DNA from 3 places in the Serratia sp. YWN4 genome. Region 1 is predicted to be linked to each of the others. Evidence: predicted binding sites of a transcription regulator. Region 1 holds the regulator's gene; each other region holds the start of a gene.
The links. The regulator PhoB, encoded in region 1, activates phosphate uptake and scavenging genes when phosphate is short. The targets are predictions, from matches to a motif close to CTGTCATAAAACTGNCNNAT.
Positions count from the first base shown of each region.

Region 2: pstS (phosphate ABC transporter substrate-binding protein PstS) is a predicted target of PhoB. The motif match lies at 2,187-2,206, and genes of this name have one in related genera.
Region 3: serA (phosphoglycerate dehydrogenase) is a predicted target of PhoB. The motif match lies at 1,922-1,941, and genes of this name have one in related genera.

Region 1 covers NZ_CM147696.1:1,235,567-1,239,800, reverse strand. Annotated here, with positions in the region: gene ACX9GT_RS05795 (PstS family phosphate ABC transporter substrate-binding protein) at 1-779, opposite strand, end outside; gene phoR (phosphate regulon sensor histidine kinase PhoR) at 795-2,111, opposite strand; gene phoB (phosphate response regulator transcription factor PhoB) at 2,136-2,825, opposite strand; gene sbcD (exonuclease subunit SbcD) at 3,044-4,234, shown strand, end outside.
Region 2 covers NZ_CM147696.1:5,517,363-5,521,596, reverse strand. Annotated here, with positions in the region: gene ACX9GT_RS25375 (outer membrane lipoprotein-sorting protein) at 1-744, shown strand, start outside; gene ACX9GT_RS25370 (hypothetical protein) at 748-2,019, shown strand; gene pstS (phosphate ABC transporter substrate-binding protein PstS) at 2,283-3,323, shown strand; gene pstC (phosphate ABC transporter permease PstC) at 3,416-4,234, shown strand, end outside.
Region 3 covers NZ_CM147696.1:1,130,537-1,134,770, reverse strand. Annotated here, with positions in the region: gene ACX9GT_RS05295 (5-formyltetrahydrofolate cyclo-ligase) at 1-421, shown strand, start outside; gene serA (phosphoglycerate dehydrogenase) at 467-1,705, opposite strand; gene rpiA (ribose-5-phosphate isomerase RpiA) at 2,024-2,683, opposite strand; gene ACX9GT_RS05280 (LysR family transcriptional regulator ArgP) at 2,837-3,730, shown strand; gene ACX9GT_RS05275 (oxidative stress defense protein) at 3,770-4,234, opposite strand, start outside.

The DNA.
Region 1 (4,234 bases):
TAGATATACAGATAACGCGCCAGCGGATAGCTACCGTTGCGCACATTGGTTTCCGTCGGGGCCACGTAGTTGTTGCCTGATTCCGCCAGCGGCAACAAGCGCACGCCGCTGGCACGAAAGCCAATGCTGGCATAGCCGATGCCGCTTAACGATCCCGCCACCGCCTGCACCACCGAAGCCGAGCCGGGCAACTCGTTCACCCGCGCCATAAAATCACCGCCACACAGCGCGCGCAGCTTGAAATAGCCGTAAGTGCCAGAAGCGGAATTGCGGCCAAAACGTTGCAAAGTGCGCTGTGCCCAACTGCCCTGTAACCCCAGTTGGCCCCAGCGCTGAATCGCGGTGTTTTCGCCACAGCGGCGGGTGGAAGAAAAGATCTGATCGAGCTGCTGCAAATTCAGCCCACGCAACGGATTGTCCTGATGCACCAACAGCACCAGCGCATCAACGGCCACCGGCACCGCCAGCGGCGGATAGCCATAGCGCTGCTCAAACGCCGCCACTTCCGCCGCTTTCATCGGCCGGCTCATTGGCCCCAGTTGCGCCGCGCCCGCCGCCAAGGCGGTCGGGGCCGTTGAGGATCCGGCGGCCTGAATTTGCAGGTTAACGTTAGGATAGTGCTGGCTGAAATCCTGCCCCCACAGCGCCATCAGATTAGCCAGCGTGTCGGAACCGGCGCTGGAGAGATTGCCGGAAAGCATGCCGTCCGGCTGCGCCAACGCACCAGGGCTGAGCAACAGCATCAGGCAAAACAGCAATCCTTGGGTGAGTCGGGCCATAACCAAGTCCACGCGTTAATTTTTCACCGCATTCTCTGACAAAGCGGCGGGCACAATCAACCGATTAGGCAAGGTAAAGATGAAACGCGTGCCGATACCGGGTTCACTCAATATTTCCAGCCGTGAATCATGGTGGCTGAGCGCATGTTTGACGATCGCCAGCCCCAGCCCGCTGCCGCCGGTCTGGCGCGAACGCGCTTTATCAACGCGGTAGAAACGTTCGGTCAGCCGTGGGATATGTTCAGCAGCAATGCCCGGCCCGCTATCGCTCACCTGGAACTGCGCGCCCTGCGGCGTTTGCTGCCAGCTCACTTCAAGATGGGTGCCCGGCGGCGTATGGTTAACCGCGTTGTACACCAGGTTGGATACCGCACTGCGCAGTTGATCCTCGTTACCAAACACTCTGAGGTTTTCATTGATCCGGAAGCTGATCGCATGATTGCCATTGCTGAGCGACTGCGCCTCACGCTGTAACACCCGCAGCATCAGCGGAATATCGACCTTCTCATTCATATCAACGTTAGGTGCCGCCTCGATGCGCGACAGCGTCAGCAACTGCTTCACCAGCCCGTCCATACGCTTGGTTTGCTCTTGCATAGTGCTCAGCGCTTTGCCACGCAGTGAACCGTCGAGTTCCTGATCGCTCATCATCTCCAGGTAGCCTTGCAGCACCGTCAGCGGGGTACGCAGCTCATGGCTGACGTTGGCGAAGAAGTTACGACGAGCGCCCTCCAACTGGCGCATCTGGGTGACATCACGCGCCACCATCAGCAGTTGCCCTTCGGAATAGGGCATCACGCGGAATTCGACAAAGTGCTCATTATTCAGTTGCAGCGTCAGCGGCTTGGAGAATTCCTGCTGTTGCAGATATTGGCTGAATTCCGGATAGCGCAGCAGGTTGAGGATATGTTGGCCGTTGTCCTCCGGCCAGCGGAAGCCCAGCAGGTGCTGTGCCAAACCGTTACACCAGAAAATATTGCCTTCAACGGTGGTCATCACTACCGCATCGGGCAAAGATTCCGCCCCGCTGCGAAAGCGTTTGATCAACAGCGCCAGCTCACGGCGGCGGCGGCGGTTACGCTGCTGCATCTGATACAGGCCGTAAAACAGTGGCTCCCAGCTCCAGCGCCCCGGCGGCGGCGTCATGCTGCGATCGACCCACAGCCAGTGAGAGAGTTTGAGTTGGTTATAGAAATTCCACACCAGTGCAATCAGCACCGCAACCAGCAGGAACCAGGGCAAATAGCCAAAAATCAGCCCCAGCAGTAAAGCAGGCAAACAAAAAAGGGCCAGCTCAATCGCCAGCCTCTTCCACGATAGGCGTTCTAACACGGCATCTGCTCCAACATTGCGCGATTAATAGCGCGTTGAGAACCGGTAGCCGGTGCCCCGAACGGTTTGAACCATTTTGTCATGACCCGTGGTCTCCAGCGCCTTACGCAGCCGGCGAATATGCACATCAACGGTACGGTCTTCTACATAAACGTTAGTGCCCCAGACGTGATTAAGCAACTGTTCGCGGCTGTAAACCCGTTCCGGGTGAGTCATAAAGAAGTGTAACAGCTTGAATTCGGTCGGCCCCATATCGAGCGCCTGACCGCTCGCCATCACCCGGTGTGAGGAAGGATCCAGGCTCAGCCCTTGCATTTCAATCACTTCTTCCACTGCCATCGGTGAAATACGCCGCATCACCGCTTTGATACGCGCCACCAGCTCTTTTGGCGAGAAGGGTTTGGTGATGTAATCATCCGCCCCCACTTCCAGGCCGCGCACCCGATCTTCTTCTTCACCGCGTGCGGTCAGCATCATCACCGGGATATCGCGGGTCAGCGCTTCACGTTTCATGTGCTTGATAAACTGAATGCCAGAACCGCCGGGCAGCATCCAGTCGAGCAACACCAAATCAGGGAACGGCTCGGACAGGCGCGCAATGGCACTGTCATAATCCTCGGCTTCCAACGGTTGGTAACCATTCTGTTCCAACACAAAGCACACCATCTCACGGATCGGCGCTTCGTCTTCCACCACCAGTATGCGTTTTGCCATCGTCAATCCTGCCAATGTGTTAGCGATCTCTATCGCGCCCTTGTTGCGGCGCCATTATGCGTCAGTTTTGTGACACTTTTATGAAAATCACCACTGCCTTTGCGGCTCTAAGCATAGTGATTATTCTAACGATCAAAGAAAAATCATTTAGATGTCATAATGCTTACGTCACAACAGCGGGCATTAGCCCCTCAATTATATTTTACGCAGGGAGTATCATGCGCCTGATTCATACTTCTGACTGGCATCTGGGCCAATACTTTTTCACCAAAAGCCGCGCCGCCGAGCACCAGGGCTTCTTACGCTGGCTGATCGAACAGGTGGAACAGCAGCAGGTAGATGCGCTGATCGTCGCCGGGGATCTGTTTGATACCGGCTCCCCGCCGAGCTACGCCCGCGAACTGTACAACCGCTTTGTGGTGGAATTGCAGCGCACCGGTTGCCAGTTGGTGATCCTGGGGGGCAACCATGATTCCGTGGCCACGCTGAATGAATCGCGTGAACTGCTTTCCTGCCTGAATACGACCGTAATTGCCAATGCGCAAACGGCGATCGAATCGCAGATCCTGGTGCTGAAGCAGCGCGACGGCCAACCGGGTGCGGTGCTGTGCGCCATCCCGTTCCTGCGCCCGCGCGATCTGCTCACCAGCCGCGCCGGGGAATCCGGCACGCAAAAGCAGCAGGCCTTGCAGGAAGCCATTGCCGAGCATTACCACTCTTTGTATCAGGCCGCCTGCGCGCGCCGCGATGCGCTGGGCCTGCAACTGCCGATCGTCGCCACCGGCCACTTAACCACCGTGGGGGTGACCACCTCCGATTCGGTGCGCGATATCTACATCGGCACGCTGGATGCCTTCCCGGCGCAGGCTTTCCCGCCAGCCGACTACATTGCCCTCGGCCATATTCACCGTGCCCAGAACGTGGCCAAGTCCGAACATATTCGCTATAGCGGCTCGCCGATCCCACTCAGCTTTGACGAACTCGGCAAAGCCAAAAGCGTATTTATGGTCGACTTCGCCGACGGTGCTCTGCAACAGGTGACTGCGCTGGAAGTCCCTACCTTCCAGCCGATGCAGTTGCTCAAAGGCGATCTACAGCAGATCGAACAGCAACTGCGGCAATTTGCCGATCATCAGGGGGAATTGCCGGTTTGGCTGGATATCGAAGTCGCCACGCAGGATTACCTTAGCGATATTCAACGCCGCATCCAGCAACTGGCCGATGAACTGCCGGTCGAGGTGCTATTGCTGCGGCGCAGCAAAGAGCAACGCCGCCTGGTGATCGCCCAGCAGGACAAAGAAACCCTGAATGAACTGAGCGTTGGCGACGTATTCGAACGGCGGCTGGCGCTGGAGAGCGAAATGGCAGAACCGCGCCAGCAAAGGATGCGCCAGATGTTCCAACAGGTG
Region 2 (4,234 bases), 1.3 Mb from region 1:
TTGTTTAGCCTGTTTGCCAGCGGTCAGGCATTGGCTACGCTCAGCGCCCAGGACATCTTGAAAAAAAGCGATGAGGTGCGCAACCCGAACCGTTCTTTCAGCTTGAGTACCACCCTGGTCAGCTATAAAAACGGCAAGCAGCATGAGACCAGCACCTTGCGTCTCTATTCCCGCGCCTATCCGAGCGGTCAGTTTCGCAGCCTGGTGAAGTTTGTCAGCCCACAGCGGGATGCCGGTAAGCTAACGCTGAAAAGCGGCCGCGATCTGTGGCTTTATGATCCTGCCAGCCAGGCCAGTGTGCCTATTTCACCACAGCAACGCCTGCTGGGGCAGGCCGCCAACGGTGACGTGGTGACGGCAAACTGGAATTACGATTATCAGGCCACCTTAGTGAAAGAAGAACAGGTGTTGGACGGAGAACGGCAGCAGCGGGATTGCTATCGCCTGCATCTGGTTGCACGTCATCAGGACGCTGCCTATCCGTCTATGGAGCTTTGGGTGGATAAACAGGACTTCAAAAGCTGTAAAGCCGAGTTTTATGCCGTGAACGGCAATTTGCTCAAGACCACCTATTTCCGTCGTTACCAACCGGTGCTAGGGGGGAGCCGCCCAACGGAAGCGGTGATCATCGATGGGCTAAATTCGCAGTTGGTTACCGTGCTCAAGCACCAGGATTTCGCCTGGTACGACGTTCCCGAGGCCTGGCTACAGCGTGATTACCTGCCGCATTTCAAGGACGACTGACGGATGAAGAAAGCGCGGTCATGGATGGTGGCATTATCGGTTCTGTATGGCCAATTTGCTCATGGAGAGGATGCCACGCTGGCGGCTCTGGATCTGGCTGATAACACGAAATTCTCTCCCGTTGAGAACAAAAAGCTGAACATGTCGGCCGAAGCGGCCACCAGCTTTAATGAGAACGGCGGTAACCAGCAGCGAATCTCGCTCGATCTGCGCTGGGATGCTCCTTTGACGACGAATCCCTCTCAGGACTGGCGCTTTGTGCTGGCCAACCGTATTGACAGCCGTTTTTCCCCAGGTCTACGCAGTGATAATAGTGTTAACTCGCTGAAAGAAGCCTACCTGACGTATAAAGTGACGCCGCGTTTACTGTTGGATGCGGGGCGCGTCAACACGCGCTATGGCCTGGCATTCGGTTATAACCCCACCGATTTCCTTGGGCAGGGTACGGTGCGCTCCGTTACGTCTGCCGATCCAGAGGCGCTGAGAAATAACCGCTTGGGCAATGTGATGCTGCGTTGGCAGTATCTGTGGGATAAAGCCGCTTTGACGGCGATCTGGTCGCCCAAGCTCAGCAATAAACCGAGCCAGCAAAGTGCCAGCCTGGACTGGGGAGCCAGTAACCCCAGGCAGCGTCTGTTGCTGGTGGGCAGCTATCAATGGGCAGAAAATCTGAATCCACAATGGCTGCTCCTGCTGGAGCAAGGCCGATCGCCACAGTTGGGCTTCAACCTTTCACGCGTGCTCTCCCATTCCACGCTGTTTTACACCGAATGGGCCGGGGGGCGCCAACCTTACACCTGGCAAACCTCCTTGCCCGAGCAACAGCAAGAGAGCCGCTGGCGCAACCGCCTGGCTTACGGTCTGACCTGGAGTGGGGAGAATCGGCTCACGCTGCGTGCTGAGGGCCATTACAACGGCAGTGCTGATAATCAGCGTGCGTTGGATTTCCTTGCCAACCTGCCTCCTTATGCTGTGGCACAAGGCGCAACCTCTCTCGGTGAGACCCCGTTGCAGGCACAAAACTGGCTGATGCCCCGCCGTTCCGTGCTGTTCCAGGCATACTGGAAAGATATTGTCGATAATTACGATGTTAACGCGATCTGGCAGCGCGATCTGCAACGGCAGCGTAACATGGGCTTTGCCGAGGTGCGTCGTCATATCGGCCCTGTGGATCTGGCTTTGCAGTGGCAGAAAATCTATCTTCTGGAAACATCGCAAGTGGAGCCGGTGCGGCCAGAACGGCGTTGGCAACTGTCGTTCAACTATTATTTTTAAGTGATGTATACCTGCAGTGACCCGGTTAAGAGGTGGTCCGCGTCACTGCCCGCAGCCAACATTTTTGCCGTTTGAAAGATAGCGTATCTTTTTATTTTATTGATTTTTAAAGTCATTTACACCTATTTGGCTGGTTGTAATATAACTGTAATATTTCATACATTTTTCTGTCACTAAACTGTCCTATTTTCCCTCCTGCAACAATACTTACTCTGATGAAAACAACTCAAAGTTGATTTTTGAATATCCCATTAGGAGGGATTATGAAACTGATGCGTACCACCGTCGCCAGTATTGTGGCAGCGACTTTCTCCCTGGCCTCTGTGTCTGCGTTCGCTGCTGCTAGCCTGACCGGTGCAGGTGCGACATTCCCCGCTCCGGTTTACGCCAAGTGGGCAGATTCTTATCAGAAAGAAACCGGCAACAAAGTTAACTATCAGGGGATCGGCTCCTCTGGCGGCGTGAAGCAGATCATTGCCAACACCGTTGACTTTGGCGCCTCCGATGCACCGTTGTCTGACGACAAACTGGCCGCTGACGGCCTGTTCCAGTTCCCGACCGTGATTGGCGGTGTGGTGCTGGCAGTGAACATTCCGGGCATCAAATCCGGCGAACTGACCCTGGATGGTCAAACCTTGGGTGATATCTACCTGGGTAACATCAAAAAATGGAATGACCCGGCGATCGTGAAGCTGAACCCTGGCGTGAAACTGCCGGATCAGAATATTGCTGTCGTACGCCGCGCTGACGGTTCCGGCACCTCTTTCGTCTTCACCAGCTATCTGGCCAAAGCTAACGCGCAGTGGAAAGAGAAAATTGGCGCAGGTTCAACCGTTAACTGGCCAACCGGCCTGGGCGGCAAAGGCAACGACGGCATTGCCGCGTTCGTACAACGCTTGCCGGGTTCTATCGGTTATGTGGAATACGCTTACGCCAAGCAGAATAACCTGGCTTACACTAAACTGATCTCAGCAGACGGCCAACCGGTCAGCCCAACTGAAGAGAGTTTCAGCGCAGCGGCCAAAGGCGTGGACTGGAGTAAAACTTTTGCTCAGGACCTGACCAACCAGAAAGGCGACAACGTCTGGCCGATCACCTCCACTACCTTCATTCTGGTACACAAAGAGCAGAAGAAGCCCGAACAAGGCGCAGAAGTGCTGAAGTTCTTTGACTGGGCTTATAAAACCGGTGCCAAGCAAGCCAGCGAACTGGATTACGCCCCATTGCCACATGAAGTGGTTGAGCAGATCCGCGCCGCCTGGAGAACCAATATCAAAGACAGTTCCGGTAAAGCCTTGTTCTAACTATGCAGGGGGTGCGGAATTTACCGCGCCTCAGCCTGTGTGTCAGGGCTCAGCGTGCTGGGCCCTCCAAGCTTTAAACAGAAGAGTAATCTATGGCTGGAACTAAGCCGACCATTAAAGCACCAAGTAAAAATGGTGACATCATCTTCAGCGCGCTGGTCAGACTGGCGGCGCTGATTACCCTATTGCTGCTGGGCGGCATTATTGTTTCGCTGATTATCGCCTCCTGGCCAAGCATGCAGAAGTTCGGTTTTGCCTTCCTGTGGACCAAAGAGTGGGATGCCCCGGCTGAACAGTTTGGTGCGCTGGTGCCGATCTACGGCACGGTGGTGACCTCGCTGATCGCCTTGATCATCGCCGTACCGGTCAGCTTTGGTATCGCCCTGTTCCTGACCGAACTGGCACCCAACTGGCTGAAGCGCCCGCTGGGCATCGCCATTGAGCTGCTGGCGGCGATCCCAAGCATCGTTTACGGCATGTGGGGTCTGTTCGTGTTTGCCCCGCTGTTTGCCCAATATTTCCAGACCCCGCTCGGCAACGTGCTTTCCGGTATGCCGATTGTCGGTGAGTTGTTCTCCGGCCCGGCGTTTGGTATCGGGATTTTAGCCGCCGGGGTGATCCTGGCGATTATGATTATTCCCTACATTGCCGCAGTGATGCGCGACGTGTTCGAACAAACCCCGGTGATGATGAAAGAGTCGGCCTACGGCATCGGCTGTACCACCTGGGAAGTGATCTGGCGCATCGTGCTGCCGTTCACCAAAAACGGCGTGATTGGCGGGGTGATGCTCGGCCTGGGGCGTGCGCTGGGGGAAACCATGGCGGTGACCTTTATCATCGGCAACACCTACCAGCTCGACAGCTTTTCGCTGTTTATGCCGGGCAACAGTATTACCTCGGCGCTGGCCAAC
Region 3 (4,234 bases), 110 kb from region 1:
CGATACCCGCCCGCTGATTGAGCAGCTATGGCAACGGGGCAAGCAGGTTTACCTGCCGGTATTGCACCCGTTCAGCACTGGCAATTTGCTGTTCCTGCGCTATACGCCAGATACGCCGCTGGTGCGCAACCGCTTCAATATTCTGGAGCCCGCGCTGGATGTGCGTTATGTGTTACCGGTGTTGCAGCTGGATGTGGTTCTGACGCCGCTGGTGGCATTCGACGCTGTAGGCCAACGGTTGGGCATGGGCGGTGGGTTTTACGATCGCACCTTGCAGAACTGGCAGCATGGCGGCCCGTACCCGATGGGGTTGGCGCATGATTGCCAGCAGGTAGAACAGCTGCCGGTGGAACATTGGGATATCCCACTGCCGGAGATCGTGACGCCTTCGCAAAACTGGGTTTGGCAGACTGTAGAATAGCAAAAGGCCGGATTGCTCCGGCCTTTAGGTCTAGCGTAGCCTTTATCAGAACAGCAAGCGTGCGCGGATAGTGCCTTCGATCGCTTTCATCCGTTGTAACGCCGCATCAGCACGCTCGGTTTCTGCTTCGATATCGATCACCACATAACCGATTTCCGCACCGGTTTGCAGATACTGAGCGGCGATGTTGACGCCTTCTTCCGCGAAGATCTGGTTAATCTGCGTCAGAACGCCTGGGCGGTTCTCATGAATATGCAGCAGGCGGCTGGAGTTCGGGCCATGCATCGGCAGCGAAACCTCTGGGAAGTTAACCGCAGACAGCGTAGAGCCGTTGTCGGAGTATTTCGCCAGTTTCCCGGCTACTTCATCACCGATATTCTCCTGCGCTTCTTCGGTCGAACCACCGATATGCGGCGTCAGCAGCACGTTGTCAAACTCGCACAGCGGCGAATTGAACGGATCGCTGTTGGTCGCAGGCTCTTCTGGGAAAACGTCGATCGCCGCCCCAGAAAGATGATGACTCGCCAACGCATTACACAACGCAGGAATATCCACCACCGTGCCGCGTGAGGCGTTGATCAGGATCGCCCCCGGCTTCATCAGTGCCAGCTCTTCGGTGCCAATCATATTCTTGGTCGACAGCGTTTCCGGCACGTGCAGCGTTACCACATCGCTCATATTGAGCAGATCGGATAAGTGGCGCACCTGCTGAGCGTTACCCAGCGGCAGCTTGTTTTCGATATCGTAGAAGAACACCTTCATACCCAGGCCTTCTGCCAGAATACCGAGCTGAGTACCGATATGGCCGTAGCCGATGATCCCCAGCTTCTTGCCGCGCGCTTCATACGAACCCACGGCCAGTTTTTGCCACTGGCCACGGTGTGCCTTGGCGTTGGCCGTTGGGATCCCGCGCAGCATCAGCAGCAGTTCGCCCAGCACCATTTCAGCCACGGAACGGGTATTGGAGAAGGGGGCGTTAAACACTGGAATACCGCGTTTGGTTGCCGCTTTCAAATCAACCTGGTTGGTGCCGATACAGAAACAGCCCACTGCCACCAGTTTCTCTGCGGCAGCAAAGACCTCTTCGGTCAGATTGGTACGCGAACGCAGGCCGATGAAGTGTGCATCGCGGATGGATGCCTTAAGCGCTTCGGTGTCTAACGCACCTTTATGATATTCAATGTTGGTATATCCGGCCGCACGCAGGCTGTCTACCGTGCTTTGATGAACCCCTTCCACCAACAAGAATTTAATCTTGTCTTTTCCTAATGATACTTTTGCCATTTACCCGACCCTATATTCAGACTTCAGAAACGACTGTCACAAAACAGCACATCCCCCCAACATAACAAAAATAACGCGCCCAGCAATACAAACGATTGCTCGCCGATCGGCACAAGGCTCATTGATGCCGGTGGTTTTTGGTGGAAGATGCCATAGTGAAAGAATTTGCCAGGAGCTTAGCGGATGTTATTGCCATAACGTGACATATATCACTAAATTTGGCAGTTTTAAGATAAGATATTTTTTAGCCGAAAATCTCAAGAAACAGGCAAGCGGCAAATCATCAGGGCGCGATCGACTGCGCCCCTGAAAGCGTGGTTATCTCACCACTTTTTTAACGCCATCCGGCGTACCCACCAGTGCAACATCCGCACCACGGTTGGCAAACAGACCGACGGTCACCACACCCGCGATACCGTTGATCTTATTTTCCAGCGCTACCGCGTCGAGAATGTTCAGGTTATGTACATCCAGGATCACGTTGCCATTATCGGTCAGCACGTTCTGGCGATATTCCGGCAGGCCGCCCAGTTTCACCAGCTCACGCGCCACATAAGAACGCGCCATCGGGATCACTTCCACCGGCAACGGGAATTTACCCAACACATCAACCTGCTTGGTTGAATCGACAATGCAGATAAACTGGCGGGCAATCGCGGCAATGATTTTTTCGCGGGTCAGGGCTGCGCCACCGCCTTTGATCATCTGCATATGGCCGTTGATCTCATCCGCGCCGTCAACATAGATATCCAGCGAATCCACTTCGTTGCTGTCAAAAACGTGGATCCCCAGGCTTTTCAGTTTGGCGGTAGAGGCGTCGGAGCTGGATACCGCACCTTCGATCTGATCTTTGATCGAGCCGAGCGCATCGATAAAGTGAGCCGCCGTAGAACCGGTGCCAACCCCCACAATGGTGCCTGGTTTCACATATTCCAGCGCCGCCCAACCTACCGCTTTTTTCAGTTCATCCTGAGTCATGATGTGTTCATTACCTGTGTGCGAAAACGTGCGCGTATTATAGGGTAAATCGCCGTTTTGCACTCAGACAGGATCACACTTATTTCACCCGAGAAAGCGTAAAAATGTGGCATAGTGCCGATATCAATTTATTTTTATAGGGATATCTCTCCGATGAAACGCCCAGACTATCGAACGCTGCAAGCGCTGGACGCGGTGATCCGTGAGCGTGGCTTTGAGCGCGCGGCACAAAAACTGTGTATCACCCAATCGGCAGTATCCCAGCGTATCAAACAGTTGGAAAACCTGTTCGGCCAACCGCTGTTGGTGCGCACCGTGCCGCCGCGCCCGACAGAACAGGGGCAGAAACTGCTGGCGTTACTGCATCAGGTTGAACTGTTGGAAGAAGAGTGGCTGGGGAATGATAACGGCGTTGACACCCCGTTGCTGCTGTCGCTGGCGGTCAACGCCGACAGCCTGGCAACCTGGCTGTTACCGGCGCTGCAATCCGTTCTGACAGACTCGCCGATCCGCCTGAATTTGCAGGTCGAAGACGAAACCCGCACCCAAGAGCGCCTGCGCCGGGGTGAAGTGGTGGGCGCGGTAAGTATCCAACCGCAGCCGCTGCCGAGCTGCCTGGTGGATCAATTGGGCGCACTGGATTATCTGTTTGTCGCGTCCAAAGGATTTGCCGAGCGCTATTTCCCCAACGGCGTGACCCGCTCCGCCCTGCTGAAAGCGCCCGCGGTAGCCTTTGATCATCTTGACGATATGCATCAGGCATTTTTGCAGCAGAACTTCGATCTTTCGCCGGGCAGCGTGCCGTGCCATATCGTTAACTCTTCAGAAGCCTTTGTGCAGTTGGCACGGCAAGGCACCACCTGCTGTATGATCCCGCATCTGCAAATAGAGAGAGAGCTGGCCTCAGGGGAGTTGATCGATCTGACGCCGGGCCTGTTCCAGCGCCGCATGCTGTTCTGGCACCGTTTTGCGCCAGAAAGCCGCATGATGCGCAAGGTCACCGACGCGCTGTTGGCGCATGGGCATCAGGTATTAAGGCAGGATTAGATAGCAGGGCGCAATGCAATGGTTGCGCCCTGCTAGCGATTACTGTGCCGCGTTACGCTGCAACTCAAACACCACATCCACCTGATCGTCAAAGTGAATGCTCTGCTGCTCGTAGGTTTGTGCCGCATCGCTTTCCGGTGCAGCCGCCGCTTTAAACATGCGTGCTGCCGGCATCGGTTGAGCGTTAGCGACCTGATAGCGAATGCTGTAAACCGGCCCCAAGGTAACTTTAAAGCCTTTCGCCAATGAAGCTGCCTGCTGAGTAGCGTTTTCAATCGCTTTCTGGCGCGCCTGTTCACGATAAACATCCGGGTTGGCCACACCCAACTCAACCGAGCGGATCTCATTGAGGCCAGACTTCAGCGCCCCGTCCAGCAGTGCGTTCAGCTTATCCAACTGGCGCAACGTCACCTGCACCTGACGCACCGCGCGATAGCCTTTCAACACCGACTCGCCGGTTTTCAGGTAATCATATTCCGGCTGAGTGCGCAGATTGGCCGCGTT